One region of the Microbacterium sp. SGAir0570 genome, then DNA from elsewhere that is predicted to be linked to it. Evidence: predicted binding sites of a transcription regulator. Region 1 holds the regulator's gene; each other region holds the start of a gene.

Evidence for each region. The regulator LexA, encoded in region 1, represses DNA repair genes until DNA is damaged. The targets are predictions, from matches to a motif close to TCGAACANNTGTTCGA.
Region 2: the regulator LexA is predicted to act here: its motif matches at 3,101-3,116, upstream of C1N74_RS02405 (HNH endonuclease signature motif containing protein).
Region 3: the regulator LexA is predicted to act here: its motif matches at 2,790-2,805, upstream of C1N74_RS04330 (HNH endonuclease signature motif containing protein).

The regions. Positions count from the first base shown of each region.
Region 1 covers NZ_CP027929.1:1,113,937-1,118,338, reverse strand. Annotated here, with positions in the region: gene C1N74_RS05220 (histidinol-phosphate transaminase) at 1-1,071, opposite strand, end outside; gene C1N74_RS05215 (LysM peptidoglycan-binding domain-containing protein) at 1,114-1,470, opposite strand; gene lexA (transcriptional repressor LexA) at 1,727-2,392, shown strand; gene C1N74_RS05205 (prolyl oligopeptidase family serine peptidase) at 2,471-4,387, shown strand.
Region 2 covers NZ_CP027929.1:505,628-510,029, forward strand. Annotated here, with positions in the region: gene C1N74_RS02395 (enoyl-CoA hydratase-related protein) at 1-639, shown strand, start outside; gene C1N74_RS02400 (cytochrome b/b6 domain-containing protein) at 652-1,578, shown strand; gene C1N74_RS02405 (HNH endonuclease signature motif containing protein) at 1,624-3,066, opposite strand; gene C1N74_RS02410 (GNAT family N-acetyltransferase) at 3,244-3,750, opposite strand; gene C1N74_RS02415 (hypothetical protein) at 3,813-4,402, opposite strand, start outside.
Region 3 covers NZ_CP027929.1:931,681-936,082, reverse strand. Annotated here, with positions in the region: gene rplA (50S ribosomal protein L1) at 1-422, opposite strand, end outside; gene rplK (50S ribosomal protein L11) at 436-867, opposite strand; gene nusG (transcription termination/antitermination protein NusG) at 1,084-2,145, opposite strand; gene secE (preprotein translocase subunit SecE) at 2,220-2,477, opposite strand; tRNA gene C1N74_RS04335 (tRNA-Trp) at 2,522-2,594, opposite strand; gene C1N74_RS04330 (HNH endonuclease signature motif containing protein) at 2,840-4,255, shown strand.

The DNA.
Region 1 (4,402 bases):
TATCGAGGCCAGTGCTTCGAGGAACGCGGTCGTCTCGTCTTCCGTGCCGGCGCTCACACGCAGGCTGTGCGGGATGCCCACGTCGCGGACGAGGATGCCGCGGTCGTACAGAGCCTGCCAGGTCGCCCGCGGGTCGTCGACGCCGTCGAACAGCACGAAGTTCGTCCAGCTCTCGAACGCGTGATAGCCGAGGGCGTCGAGCGTCGCCGACATCCGGTCGCGCTGCGCGACGATCTCGTCGACCATCCGGAGCATCGTCGTCGAGTGGGAGAGGGCGGCTGTCGCCGCCGCCTGCGTCAGCGCGCTCAAGTGGTACGGCAGCCGGACGAGCCGGAGCGCGTCGATGAGCGTGGGGTCGGCGGCGAGGTAGCCGACGCGGGCGCCGGCGAAGGCGAAGGCCTTGCTCATCGTGCGCGACACGACGAGCCGGTTGCGCTCACCGAGAAGCGTCAGAGCGGAGGAGCTTTCGCGCGGTGCGAACTCCTGGTAGGCCTCGTCGACGATCACGATGCCGTCGGTGGCCCCGTACACCGCCTCGATGACGTCGAGCCCGAGGGGTGTGCCGGTGGGGTTGTTGGGCGCACACAGGAAGACGACGTCCGGGCGGAGCTCGGCGACCTGGGCTGCGGCGGAGGTGGGATCGAGCGTGAAGTCGGGTCCGCGTGTCCCCGTGACGTACTGGGCGCCGGTCGCGCGCGTCAGCAGGGGGTACATAGAGTACGTGGGGCCGAAGCCCATCGCGGTGCGTCCCGGGCCTCCGAAGGCCTGGAGGAGGTGCTGCAGGACCTCGTTCGATCCGTTCGCTGCCCAGATGCGATCGGGGGTCAGGCCGTGGCCGAGGTACTCGGCGAACGACTCGCGGAGGTGCGTGAACTCGCGGTCGGGATAGCGGTTGACGTCGCGCAGGGCGCGGGCTACGGCATCCAGGATGTCGTCGGCGACCTCTTCGGGAACGGGATGCGTGTTCTCGTTGACGTTCAGCGCGACCGGAAGCGGCGCCTGCGGGGCGCCGTACGGGGTGAGGCCTCGCAGATCGTCTCTGAGGGGCAGATCATCCAGACTCGGGCTCATCCCACCCATGCTAGGCCGCGCGCGCCACTGTTGCCGCCGGAGTCAGCTCGCGGCGTACTCGGCCGGGATCGCAAGCGTCTGGCCGGCCTCGAGCTGGCCCGAGCCGAGAGCGTTCAGCCGGATGATCGCATCGACGACATCGCGGGGGTCGGCGGCGGGCGCCACCTCTTCGGCGATGGACCAGAGCGATTCGCCGGACATCACGGTCACGGTCGTGAACGAGCCGGCGGGGGCGCCGACCTCGCTCGAGGCGAGCGCGCCTCCCCCCGAGAGCACGGCTGCCGTGATGGCGACGACCGCCGGAAGGGCGGCGATCGTGGCGACGACGCGGCGTCCGCGGCGCGTCAGACGCAGGCGGGTACGGGGGGCCGGTGCGAAGCGGGCATCGATCGTGGTCATGGCATCTCCTCGGGAGCGGTAGGAAGATTCGCCCGCGCCTCTCGGCCGGGAGAGACGGGTGCGAACTTCGGTTCCGAACGTATCTTCGATATTGTGTGGTGTCAACCACCCACCGAAATCGGAGACCGATCGAAGAGACACGCGGAGCGTTCCGCGATGTCGCCGTCGTATCGGGCTACCTTTTCGACAGCGAGAGCCCACCATGAACCTCCGACATCGGGTCGGGGGCGGGGCGCGACGACAGGAGACCGGCGGTATGAGCGAGAAGCCGCAGACGCGACGACGCAAGAATCTGAGCGACAAGCAGCTCGCGATCCTCGAGGTGATCCAGAACGCGATCGCCCGCAACGGCTACCCGCCGAGCATGCGCGAGATCGGCGACGCGGTCGGCCTCAAGTCGCTGTCCAGCGTCACCCACCAGCTGAACCAGCTCGAGCTCAGCGGCTACCTGCGGCGCGACCCCGGCAAGACCCGCGCGATGGAGGTGCTCATCGATCTCCCGGGCACCGCCGGCGAGAACCCGGCCGACGCCGCGCCCGCCCTCGGCGACGCCGCCCTCGTGCCGCTCGTGGGCCGCATCGCGGCAGGCGTGCCGATCACCGCCGACCAGCAGGTCGAGGAGATCTTCCCGCTGCCGCGCCAGCTCGTCGGCAAGGGCGAGCTGTTCATGCTCAAGGTCGTCGGCGACTCGATGATCGACGCGGCCATCTGCGACGGCGACTGGGTCGTCGTGCGGGCGCAGGCAACCGCCGACAACGGCGAGATCGTCGCGGCCATGCTCGACGGCGAGGCGACGGTGAAGACGCTCCGCCAGCGCGACGGCCACACGTGGCTCCTCCCCCGCAACTCGGCGTTCGAGCCGATCCTCGGCGACGACGCGACGGTGCTCGGTAAGGTCGTGGCGGTTCTGCGCACGGTCTGAGGCGCCCCGGGACGGCATCCGCTCCCCACCGTCTCCCCGGACGAGGTCGGGAAGCCAGGCCTCGCGTAGCGTGGCTGTATGTCGCAGCAGCTTCCCTATGGTTCCTGGCCGTCTCCCCTGACCGCGGCATGGGCCAGCGCGTCATCATTGCGCCTCGACGGCGCGAGCTTCGTCGGTGATGAGATCTGGTGGGGCGAGTCGCTGCCCGACGAGGCCGGTCGCGTCGCGGTCATGCGCCGCCGCGGCGACGGCACCGCGCAGGTCGTCCTCCCCGCGCCCTGGAACGCACGCTCGCGCGTGCACGAGTACGGCGGCGGCGCCTGGACGGTGTCGGATGACGGCGAGCTGTTCTTCGTCGACAAGTCCGACCAGCGCATCCGGAGCCTTCGCCCGGGCGGCGATCCCCGACCGCTCACTCCGGAGGAGACCGGGACGCACTACGGGGGCCTCCGCTGGCAACGCGGCGTCCTCCTCGCGGTTCGCGAACGCGAACGACCCGGCGGCACGCCCGAGCGCCACATCGTCCGCATCGAGCGCGCTGACAGCGCCGAGGTTCCCGACGCCTCGAGCGTGACCGAGCTCGCCGGCGGCAGCGACTTCGTCGCCCAGCCGGCGCTGTCGCCCGATGGCTCGCGCCTCGCCTGGGTGGCCTGGGATCACCCCGACATGCCCTGGGACCGCACGCGCATCCGCGTCGCCGACCTGGACGCCGCCCGCGGCATCCGTGACGTCGCGGGCGGCGCCACCGCCGCGCTGCAGCCCGAGTGGACCGACGACGGCGCGCTGTTCTTCGCCGACGAGCCGACCGGACGCTGGAATGTCTACCGCGTCGACCCCGCGACCGACGCCCCGCCCACGGCCGTCTCGCCCGCCGACGCCGACACGGGTGGTGGCCTGTGGGTGCTCGGCACCCGCTGGTACGCGCCGCTCGATGACGGCCGCCTGGTGGCCGTGCGCACCCACGGATCGGACCAGCTCGTGATCGTGGACCGCGACGGCGGCGCCATCCCGCTTCCCTTCCCCGCCACCGCACGCGTGCAGATCGAAGACGTCCGCGGCAGCCGCGCCCTCGTCAGCGGGGCGATGCCGGGAGGGGCGGGCCTGTGGCTCGTCGACCTGGACACCGGCGAGACGAGCGCGGTCCGCGGCGGTGCTCCGGACGTCGACGCATCGTGGATCCCGCACGCCCGGCAGCTGACGACGGAGGGCCCGCACGGCCTGGTGCATGCCTTCGCCTACCCGCCGACCAACCCCGACGTCACCGCGCCGGCCGACGAACTGCCCCCGTACCTGGTCTGGGTGCACGGCGGGCCGACCTCGCACGTGGGCGGCGCGGCCGACAGCAAGGTGGCCTACTTCACGAGCCGCGGCATCGGCGTCCTCGACGTCAACTACGGCGGCTCGACGGGATACGGCCGTTCCTACCGCGAACGGCTGAAGGGACAGTGGGGTGTCGTCGACGTCGACGACGTCGCCGCGGCCGCACGCGGTCTCGCCGACGAGGGTCTCGCGGATCCGTCACGGCTGGCGATCGAGGGAGGATCCGCCGGCGGCTGGACCGTGCTCGCGGCGCTCGTCGGAACGGATGTCTTCGGGGCGGGCGTCTCGCGCTACGGTGTCGGCGATGCGCGTGCTCTGGCCGCCGAGACGCACGACTTCGAGGCGCGGTACCTCGACGGTCTCATCGGCCCCCTCCCCGAAGCCGAGCCGGTCTACATCGAGCGATCGCCGCTGAGCCGGCCCGAGCGGTTCCGGGTGCCGCTGCTGCTCCTGCAGGGCGACGAGGACGCCGTCGTGCCGCCGGCGCAGGCCGAGGCCATCCGCGACGCGCTCGTGGCGCACGGTGTGCCCCACGCCTACGTGCTGTACGCGGGCGAGGGACACGGGTTCCGGCGCACCGAGACGATCGTGAACGCGCTCGAGAGCGAGCTGGCGTTCCTCGGCCGGGTCTTCGGCTTCGACACCCCCGGCGTCGCACCGCTCGCGCTCGATTGAGCCCCGCGACGCCCG
Region 2 (4,402 bases), 610 kb from region 1:
GACGAGGCGATCGGCGCGATCGTCGTGACCGGCTCGGAGCGGGCGTTCGCGGCCGGCGCGGACATCAAAGAGATGGCGGGCAAGAGCGCCCGCGACATGTCCATGGAGAATCCTTTCGCGGCGCTGGAGGACTTCGCGCGGGTGCGTACCCCCGTCGTCGCCGCGGTTGCCGGGTTCGCGCTCGGCGGCGGGTGCGAGCTGGCAATGATGTGCGACATCGTGCTGGCCGCCGACACCGCGGTGTTCGGGCAGCCCGAGATAGATCTCGGCGTCATCCCGGGCATCGGCGGGACGCAGCGGCTGACGCGCGCCGTCGGCTACTACAAGGCCGCGGAGCTCGTGCTGACCGGACGTCGGATGCCGGCGGAGGAGGCGGAGCGCGCCGGACTCGTATCTCGTGTGGTTCCGGCGGAAAAGCTGCTCGAGGAAGCCGGTGCGGTGGCCGATCGGATCGCGTCGCGCTCGCTTCCCGTCGCCTATGCCGCCAAGCAGGCGTTGCGCGCCTCGCAGGAGACGACTGCGGCCGAGGGCCTCCGCCTCGAGCGCACGCTCTTCGCGTCGTTGTTCGCGCTCGAGGACCAGAAGGAAGGCATGGCCGCCTTCGCCGAGAAGCGCAGCCCCGAGTTCCGACACCGCTGACCTTCTGCGGTGATGCTCGAACGCGGGTCCGCCGCGCGCCGACGGGCGACGCTGGTCGCCGTCCTCGGCGTGGCCCTGGTGCTCGCGGCCGCGGGAGCCGTCGCGTCGGCGCGCTGGATGCTGAGTCTCGATGCGATGCGCGGGTTCGTCGAACGCTACCCGGGCGCATACCCCCTGCCGGAGGGGGCGCCGGTCGGGATTCCGCCGTGGCTCGCCTGGCAGCACTTCTTCAACGCCTTCCTGATGGTGCTGATCATCCGCACGGGTCTGCAGGCGCGGGAGGAGAAGCGTCCGAGGGTGTTCTGGTCGCCGCGGGGCAGGCCGAAGCGCCGGACGAGCCTCACGATCTGGTTCCACCAGGCGCTCGATGTGCTCTGGATGGGCAATGGCGTCGTGTTCGTGATCCTGCTCTTCGCGACCGGACAGTGGATGCGCATCGTGCCGACGAGCTGGGAGGTCGTGCCGAACGCGGTGTCGGCGGCGTTGCAATACGTGTCGCTCGATTGGCCGACGGAGAACGGCTGGGTCAACTACAACAGCCTGCAGCAGCTCGCCTACGCCACGACGGTGTTCGTCGCTGCTCCGCTCGCGGTCGCCACCGGTGCGCGCCTCAGCACCGTCTGGCCGCGTGGTGACGGGAGGCTCAACCGTCTGTATCCGATCGAGTGGGCGCGACGCCTGCACGTGCTGGTGATGCTCTTCTTCGTCGTCTTCATCGTGACCCATGTCGCTCTCGTCCTGGCCACGGGAGCGCTTCGCAACCTCAATCACATGTATGCCGCGCAAGGGTCGGCCGACCCGGCGGCGTACGCCGACAACTGGACCGGGTTCTGGCTCTTCGTGCTGTCGCTCGGCGTCATCGTCGGCGCGTGTGTCGCCGCTCGCCCCGCTGTCCTCGTACCGATCGCACGATTGTTCGGCACGACCATCACCCGTTGACGCGCGCCTGCGGGTCGGAGATCACGCCCGCGTCATCACGCGATGTCAGAAAGGTGGTGGTTCATCCGGTGGCGGGTTTGCGGTGTCGCTGGTGAAGCACACCGCGGGTATGGGTACGTCTTCGCGGTAGACCCGTCCGAGGGGTGAGGTCCATTCGAGGACCCCGCCGCCGAGCTGCCGGACTTCCCACTTGATGAATTGCTTCATGGAGTGGTGTCGTTGGCAGAGGTGGGCGAGGTTGGAGATGTGGGTGTGCCCGCCGAGGGCGTGATCGACGGTGTGGTCGATTTCGCAGCGGATCGCGGCCCGGCGGCATCCGGGGAACCGGCAGTGCTGATCCCGGGCCATCAGGAGTTTCTTCATCGATGCGGTGGGCCGGTACGTGTGGATCTCGACCGGCGTCCGGGTGACCGGGTCGATGAAGAGTCGGTCCCACTCCGATACCTGTCCCGCGAGCTGTCGTGCCGTGTCGGCGTCGATCAGCGCGCCCCCGACGGCTTCGGCGGGGTTCTCGTCCCGCCCCATCAGGGTCTCCGCGGTGACGGCGACTTGCACGCGTGCCCGGATCGCGCCGAGCCCACCGGGCCGGTCGGTCCCGTAGGTCGGGTCGACCACGGGTGCCCCGCCGAGCACCAGGTCGCCCAGAATGTCTGCGCGCAGCTGATCCATGGTCCGCGTATCAGCGGCAGCCTCTCCAGCGGCGCCTGCGCCTGCGGCATCCTCACCCGAGCTGACTGCACCCATCCCGGCGCCAGCCATCCCGGCGGCATCCTCCCCGGCGGCGTCCGCGCCAGCATCCGCGCCCCCGTCCGCTCCGGCACTCTCCACCCGGGCGTCCTTCACCGACTGTCCCATCTGCGTGAGCCGGTCGAGCATCCCCGCCGCGATCACCGTGGGCAGACTGGCGACGAGGTTCGACATCCCATCGGACCCGTGGAACACCCGCACGCACCGTTCCGCGACCGCGGTCTTATGCCGCTCGGTGAACGTCTGCGGGTGCAACCTGGCCGCCAGGGCCTCCAGCGCACCGCGCACCCGGGAGGGCACATCCCGCTCACACACCCCGATCGCGGCTTCCGCGTACTCTGACCGCACCTCGACCGGCACCCCCGCGCCGACCCGCACGACCACATCGACATGTCCGCGTTCGATCCGCCGTGAGACCCACGCCTCGAACACCGCGGGATAGTCGTCGATGACGGTCATCGCATGGTCGATCTCACCCTGCAACCGCCGGTCGGTGAGCCGCGCCATCCCCGCCGCCTCGGCCGCGACCGACCGCAGCTCCATGTCCGACGCCATCCCCCGCACCCCATCACGGCGCGCCTCGTGCAGCGCGGCGCGACCCAGATCGGCCAGCGCCCGGGTGCGGGCGAGGTCGGCGGCGTGGGAGAGGTCGAGAGCCTCGGCGTATCGCGAGAAAGCGAGCGCCTGCGACGGCGCGAGCGTTCCGCGTCCCACCTCGCCACCTGCGCCATTCGCCGTCATGTTCCCATCATGACAGTGGGGTACGACATCGAAATCGAACAAAAGTGCGAGTTGTGGGTAACTCACGACCTAGCCCAGCGGGGGAGAAGAGGCGCCAACCACCGAGGCCGAATAGCCAGTCGAGGCCAGTCAGCTCGCCGAAGCCTCGCGACCTAGCCGAGCGGGGCGAACTCCTACTCAGCGGACGAAACGGACCTCGGTCAGCGTTTCGCCGAGGAACGGCTCGGTGTGCGTCTGCCCGTCGAGCGTGAAGCCGTTGCGCTCGTAGAAGCGGTGCGCGCGGGGGTTGTCCTCCGCGACCCACAGGTAGACGCCCTCGTCCTTCTCGACGGCGGCGTCGAAGAGGCGCTGGCCGATGCCGGTGCCGTGCCACGCGTCGAGGAGGTAGATGAAGTAGAGCTCGCGCATCCGAGGGGCGTCGCGATCGCGAGCCGGGCCCGACCCCACGAAACCGACGATCTCGCCGCGGACGAGCGCGGCGTGCATCCGGAAGTCCTCTCCCTGTGCGGCCCAGTGTGTCCACAGCTCGGCGAGACGTCGCGGCGACACGCTCTGGAGCGCGGCGGTGCTGATGAGGTGGTCGTACGTCTCGTGCCAGCAGGTGGCGTGCACGCGCCCGAGGGCTTCGGCGTCGACATCCCGCACCGGACGGACGACGATGTCGGTCTGCAGTTCGGCTTCCATGGCCAGACTCTACGCGCGGCCGGCGGTGGCGTGAAATCGAGGAAAGGGGGTTGCGGACGGGGTCATCGGGCCCCGGCCCCGGCCCCGTCGCCGACCGCAGCCGCGGCCTCGTCGCTCGCCGCTGCCTCGATCGACACCAGGTTGACCTCTCCCGGCGTCCACCCGGCAGCGATCAGGCGGTCGTGGAGCGCCTCCTCGACGGCAGCCTGGTCGTCGTCGATGCGCACGCGCGTTCCCGTCCGCGTCGCGTCGACGACCGCATCCGGATCGAGCGTCCGTGCCGCGGCGATCAAGTCGTCTTTCATCCGATCCGCGCGGGCGGGGCCGAGCGCGGCGCGCACGATGCCGAACGAGCCCAGGCCGACCGACCATGTCGGGCCGAGCTCGAGGTCGAGCCTCCCGGCGGCGCGCTCGCGCTGCGTGGCCAGCGCCGCGCTCCGGTCCGACAGGATCATCAGCAGCGCGATCCCGCTGAGGAGCACGAGCGCAGCGCCGGCGACAGTCGTGGGCACGACCGACAGAGCCGAGCGGTAGAGGGGCGAATCCCACCCGGTGGTGAGCCCGACGACGGCGCGGCACAGGGAGAAGACCCCGTACGCGGCCATGGTCACCGCGAGCAGCCGGGACCCGCGTCTCGCGGCGATGGCCGGCT
Region 3 (4,402 bases), 180 kb from region 1:
GTCTTGGGGTTGGGCATGAGGCCACGGGGACCGAGGACCTTACCCAGACGTCCGACCTGACCCATGAGCTCGGGCGTCGAGACGGCCGAGTCGAAAGCGGTCCAGCCGCCCGCGACCTTCTCGATGAGCTCGGCGCCGCCGACCTCGTCGGCACCCGCGGCGATGGCGGCCTCGGCGGCCGGGCCCGTCGCGAACACGATGACGCGAGCGGTCTTACCCGTGCCGTGGGGCAGGATGACCGTGCCGCGGACCATCTGGTCCGCCTTGCGCGGGTCGACAGCGAGCTTCAGCGCGACCTCGACGGTCGAGTCGAACTTCTTCGAACCGGTGTCCTTCGCGAGAGCGACGGCCTCGGAGGAGCTGTAGAACTTGTCGCGATCGATCTTCGCCGCGGCTGCTTCGTAAACCTTGGACTTAGCCATTGTGTTCTCCCCCTCAGCTCTCGACCGTGATGCCCATGGAACGGGCGGTGCCGGCGATGATCAGCGAGGCGGCCTCGATGTCGTTGGCGTTCAGGTCGGGCATCTTGGCCTCAGCGATCTCACGGACCTGGTCCTTCGTGAGCTTCGCGACCTTGGTCGTGTGAGGCGTGGCCGAGCCCTTGGCGACTCCGGCGGCCTTCTTGATGAGCTCCGCGGCGGGCGGGGTCTTCAGGATGAAGGTGAAGCTGCGGTCCTCGTAGACGGTGATCTCCACGGGGATGACGTTGCCGCGCTGCGACTCGGTCGCGGCGTTGTACGCCTTGCAGAACTCCATGATGTTGACGCCATGCTGACCGAGCGCGGGGCCGATCGGCGGCGCCGGGTTGGCTGCTCCGGCGTTGATCTGGAGCTTGATCAGGCCGGTCACCTTCTTCTTCGGTGCCATTCGTTTTCCTTTCGTCGAGCGGATGCCGGCGGCATCCCTCTCCCGCACGCCCGGCATCTCCGAGCGGCGGTTGTGTCGCGCGGGCGCGCAGGCGCCCGCAAACTCCCCAAGCTTACCGCATCCTCAGCAGGGCGGACGTCGGCGATCCTGGCCACGAGACGACGAAGCGCCCCGGCCACCGTGCGGCGGAGGGGCGCTCGTCGACGCGGGGTTGCGCTACTGCTTGGTGACCTGGTCGAACGAGAGCTCGACGGGCGTCTCGCGCTCGAAGAGCGACACGAGTACCGTGAGCTTGCCGCTCTCGGGCTTGATCTCGCTGATCGAGCCGGGAAGGCCGGCGAACGAGCCCTCCTTGATCGTGATGGTCTCGCCGATCTCGAAGTCGACCTCGGTGACGACGCTGCGCGTGGGGGCGGCGACGCCCTTCGCGGCGCCGGCCTTGGCGGGGGCCGCCTCCTTGACCTCGACGAGCGACTTCAGCATGTTGAACGCCTCGTCGAAGCGCAGCGGCGTGGGGTTGTGGGCATTGCCCACGAAGCCCGTGACACCGGGGGTGTGGCGGACGACCGACCAGGTGTCTTCGGTGAGCTCCATGCGGACGAGCACGTAGCCGGGGATCCGGACGCGCGTGACCATCTTGCGCTGACCGTTCTTGATCTCGACGACGTCCTCCATCGGGACCTCGACCTGGTAGATGTCCTCTTCGACCTCGAGCGTCGACTTGCGCTGCTCGATGTTGGCCTTCACCTTGCGCTCGAAGCCGGCGTAGGAGTGGATGACGTACCACTTGCCCGGCAGCATGCGCAGCTCGGTGCGGAACGCCTCGTACGGGTCTTCGTCGTCGCCGACGGAGATCTCGATGCCGGCGGCGGCCTCGAACTCCGAGAGGTAGTCGACGGCTTCCTCGGAGACCTCGACGTCGGGCTCGGGACCGTCGTAGGGCTCGACCTCGTCGGCGGCTTCAGCGGCCTGCTCGGCGATCTCCTCCTCGAGGGAGTCGGTCAGCACCTCCGCAGCAGCCTCGGCCTCGGCGGTCTCGTCGATCTCGAGCGCGTCGTTGACGACAGCGTCGGCCTCGGGGTCGTCGATCTCCACACCGTCGAGGTCGGTGTCGTCCTGCTCGGCCTCATCGTCCACGACGTGGACGGCGGTGTGCTCGGCTGCGTCGGAGGCACGCTCCTGACCGGCCAGCACGTTGCCCTCCTGGGCTTCGTCGTCCTCGCTGGACTGCTCGGCGGCCGTAGCCCAATCGACGTCGTCGGGGATGCGTTCTGACACTGCGTTCTCTTCCATCGGTTGTCGGGATGCCTGCGCGGCAGGCATTCGCGGGTCGTGCGGGCTGGGCCCGTCGATCAGCCCGGGACGCCGAAGACGACGGTGGTGATCCAGACGAACAGGACGTCGAGGCCGTAGACGAGCGCCATCATGACGACGACGAATCCGAGGACCACTGCCGTGAACTTCACGAGCTCCTGGCGGGTCGGGGTGACGACCTTGCGGAGTTCGGCGAACACCTGGCGGATGAAGATGATGATCCGCGCGAAGATGTTCGGCCTCTTCTCGCGGGGCGCGCCACCTGCGGCGACGACTTCGCCACCCTCTTGGACCATCGAACCCACCTGATACCTTCCGTGTGCCGGCTGACGCCGACGCGCAGGGCGGACAGGAATCGAACCTGCAACCTGCGGTTTTGGAGACCGCTGCTCTGCCAATTGAGCTACCGCCCTAGAGATCCTTCGGACCCCGGGGTCTACGCCCGCATTCCTCCACGGCCGTCGAGTCTTCGACGCTTGGGCATGGCGAAAGAATGCAGATTTCGACTGCTCCTCTCAGTGTACGTCATGACTGCCGGGGTCGCGAACGTCGGCGCGATTTCGACACCGCCTCCTCCCCTGGAGAGATGCGGAGCCCGTTGCGCACAGGCGAAACTGCATTCGATGTGAATGTCGTAACCCGCTGCCATCATGGGAACATGACATCGGACGGCGACCACGGGCTCGGAGGCGAGCGCGCCTCGGGTGGGTCGCCGCACGCCGACGCGTTCTCGGTGTTCGCCGAGGCGCTCGATCTGGCTCATGCGTCTGATGTGGCGCGAGTTCGGGCGTTGGCGGAGCTGGGGTGGTCGGCGTTGCGTGAGGCGCGTCGTGACGGCGTGCGAGGCATGGCGTCGGACATGGAGCTGCGGTCGGTCGCGGCTGAGGCGGCCGGGATGGCGCGGCTGACGGATCGTCGGCTGCAGGGCGAAATCGATCACGCGATGGCCGTGATCGACGACTACCCGGCTGTGTTCGACGCGTGGGTGCAGCGGCGGATTGAACGCGGACACGTGGATGTGGTCGTGCGGGTCGGTGCGGGGGTGCCGGACGAGGTGCGCGATTCGTTCGCGGAAGCGGCGATCGCGGTGTGCGAGCGGGATGTGCCGTCCCGGGTGCGGGCTGCGCTAAACGCGTTGGCGGCCCAGCTTCACCCGCAGACGTTCACGGAGCGGCACAAGACGGCGGCGGCGGAACGATGCGTGCGCGTGTTCCACGGGTCCGATGGGATGTCGAACCTCGTCGCCAACATCCCGACGGTCATCGCCGCAGGGATGCTCGACCGGCTCACGCAGATGGGACAGTCCGTCAAGGACGCCCGGGTTGAGGGCGCTGACGGTGCGGATGCCGCCGGGGCTGTCGGAGTGCACGCTGACGCGGTTGCCAGCCCGGCGGGAACGGATGCCGCACCGGACGTCCGGACGATGGACCAGCTGCGGACCGACATCCTCGGCGACCTCGTCCTCGGAGGAGCACCCGTGGTCGACCCGACCTACGGCACCGACCGCGCCGGTGCGCTCGGCGCGATCCGAGCCCGGGTGCAAGTCGCCGTCACCGCAGAGACGCTGATGGGGCGCGATGACAACCCCGCCGAAGCCGTCGGCGGTGCGCTGATCGACGCCGACACGGCACGACAGCTCGCCGGGCAGGTATCGGAGTGGGACCGACTCTTCATCGACCCCGTCACCCGCACCCCGGTCGAGATCGACACGTACCGGCCCACCGCATCGATGAAGAAACTCCTCATGGCGCGGGATCAGCACTGCCGGTTCCCCGGATGCCGACGAGCCGCCATCCGCTGCGAGCTCGACCACACCATCGATCACGCCCTCGGCGGGCACACCCACATCTTCAACCTCGCCCACCTCTGCCAACGACACCATTCGATGAAGCAATTCACCAAGTGGGAGGTGAGACAGGTCGGCGGCGGGATCCTCGAATGGACCTCACCCCTCGGGCGGGTCTACCGCGAAGACGTACCCATACCCTCCGTCTGCTTCACTATCGACACAGCCGACCCGCCGCGTTCCCGCGCCGGAGCAGGCAAGCCACCCGGCGGGCCACCGCCGTTCTGAACCCCGGGGGTCGCGACTCCGCGCCCGTACCCCTCCTCCCGTCGGGGTGGCCCGTCAGCCGACGCCGGATATGACGCGCGATTCTGGACGCGAGTCAGAAATGGCCCCTTACCGGGAACTGTTACGCTCGGCTGTCGCGCCGAGGAC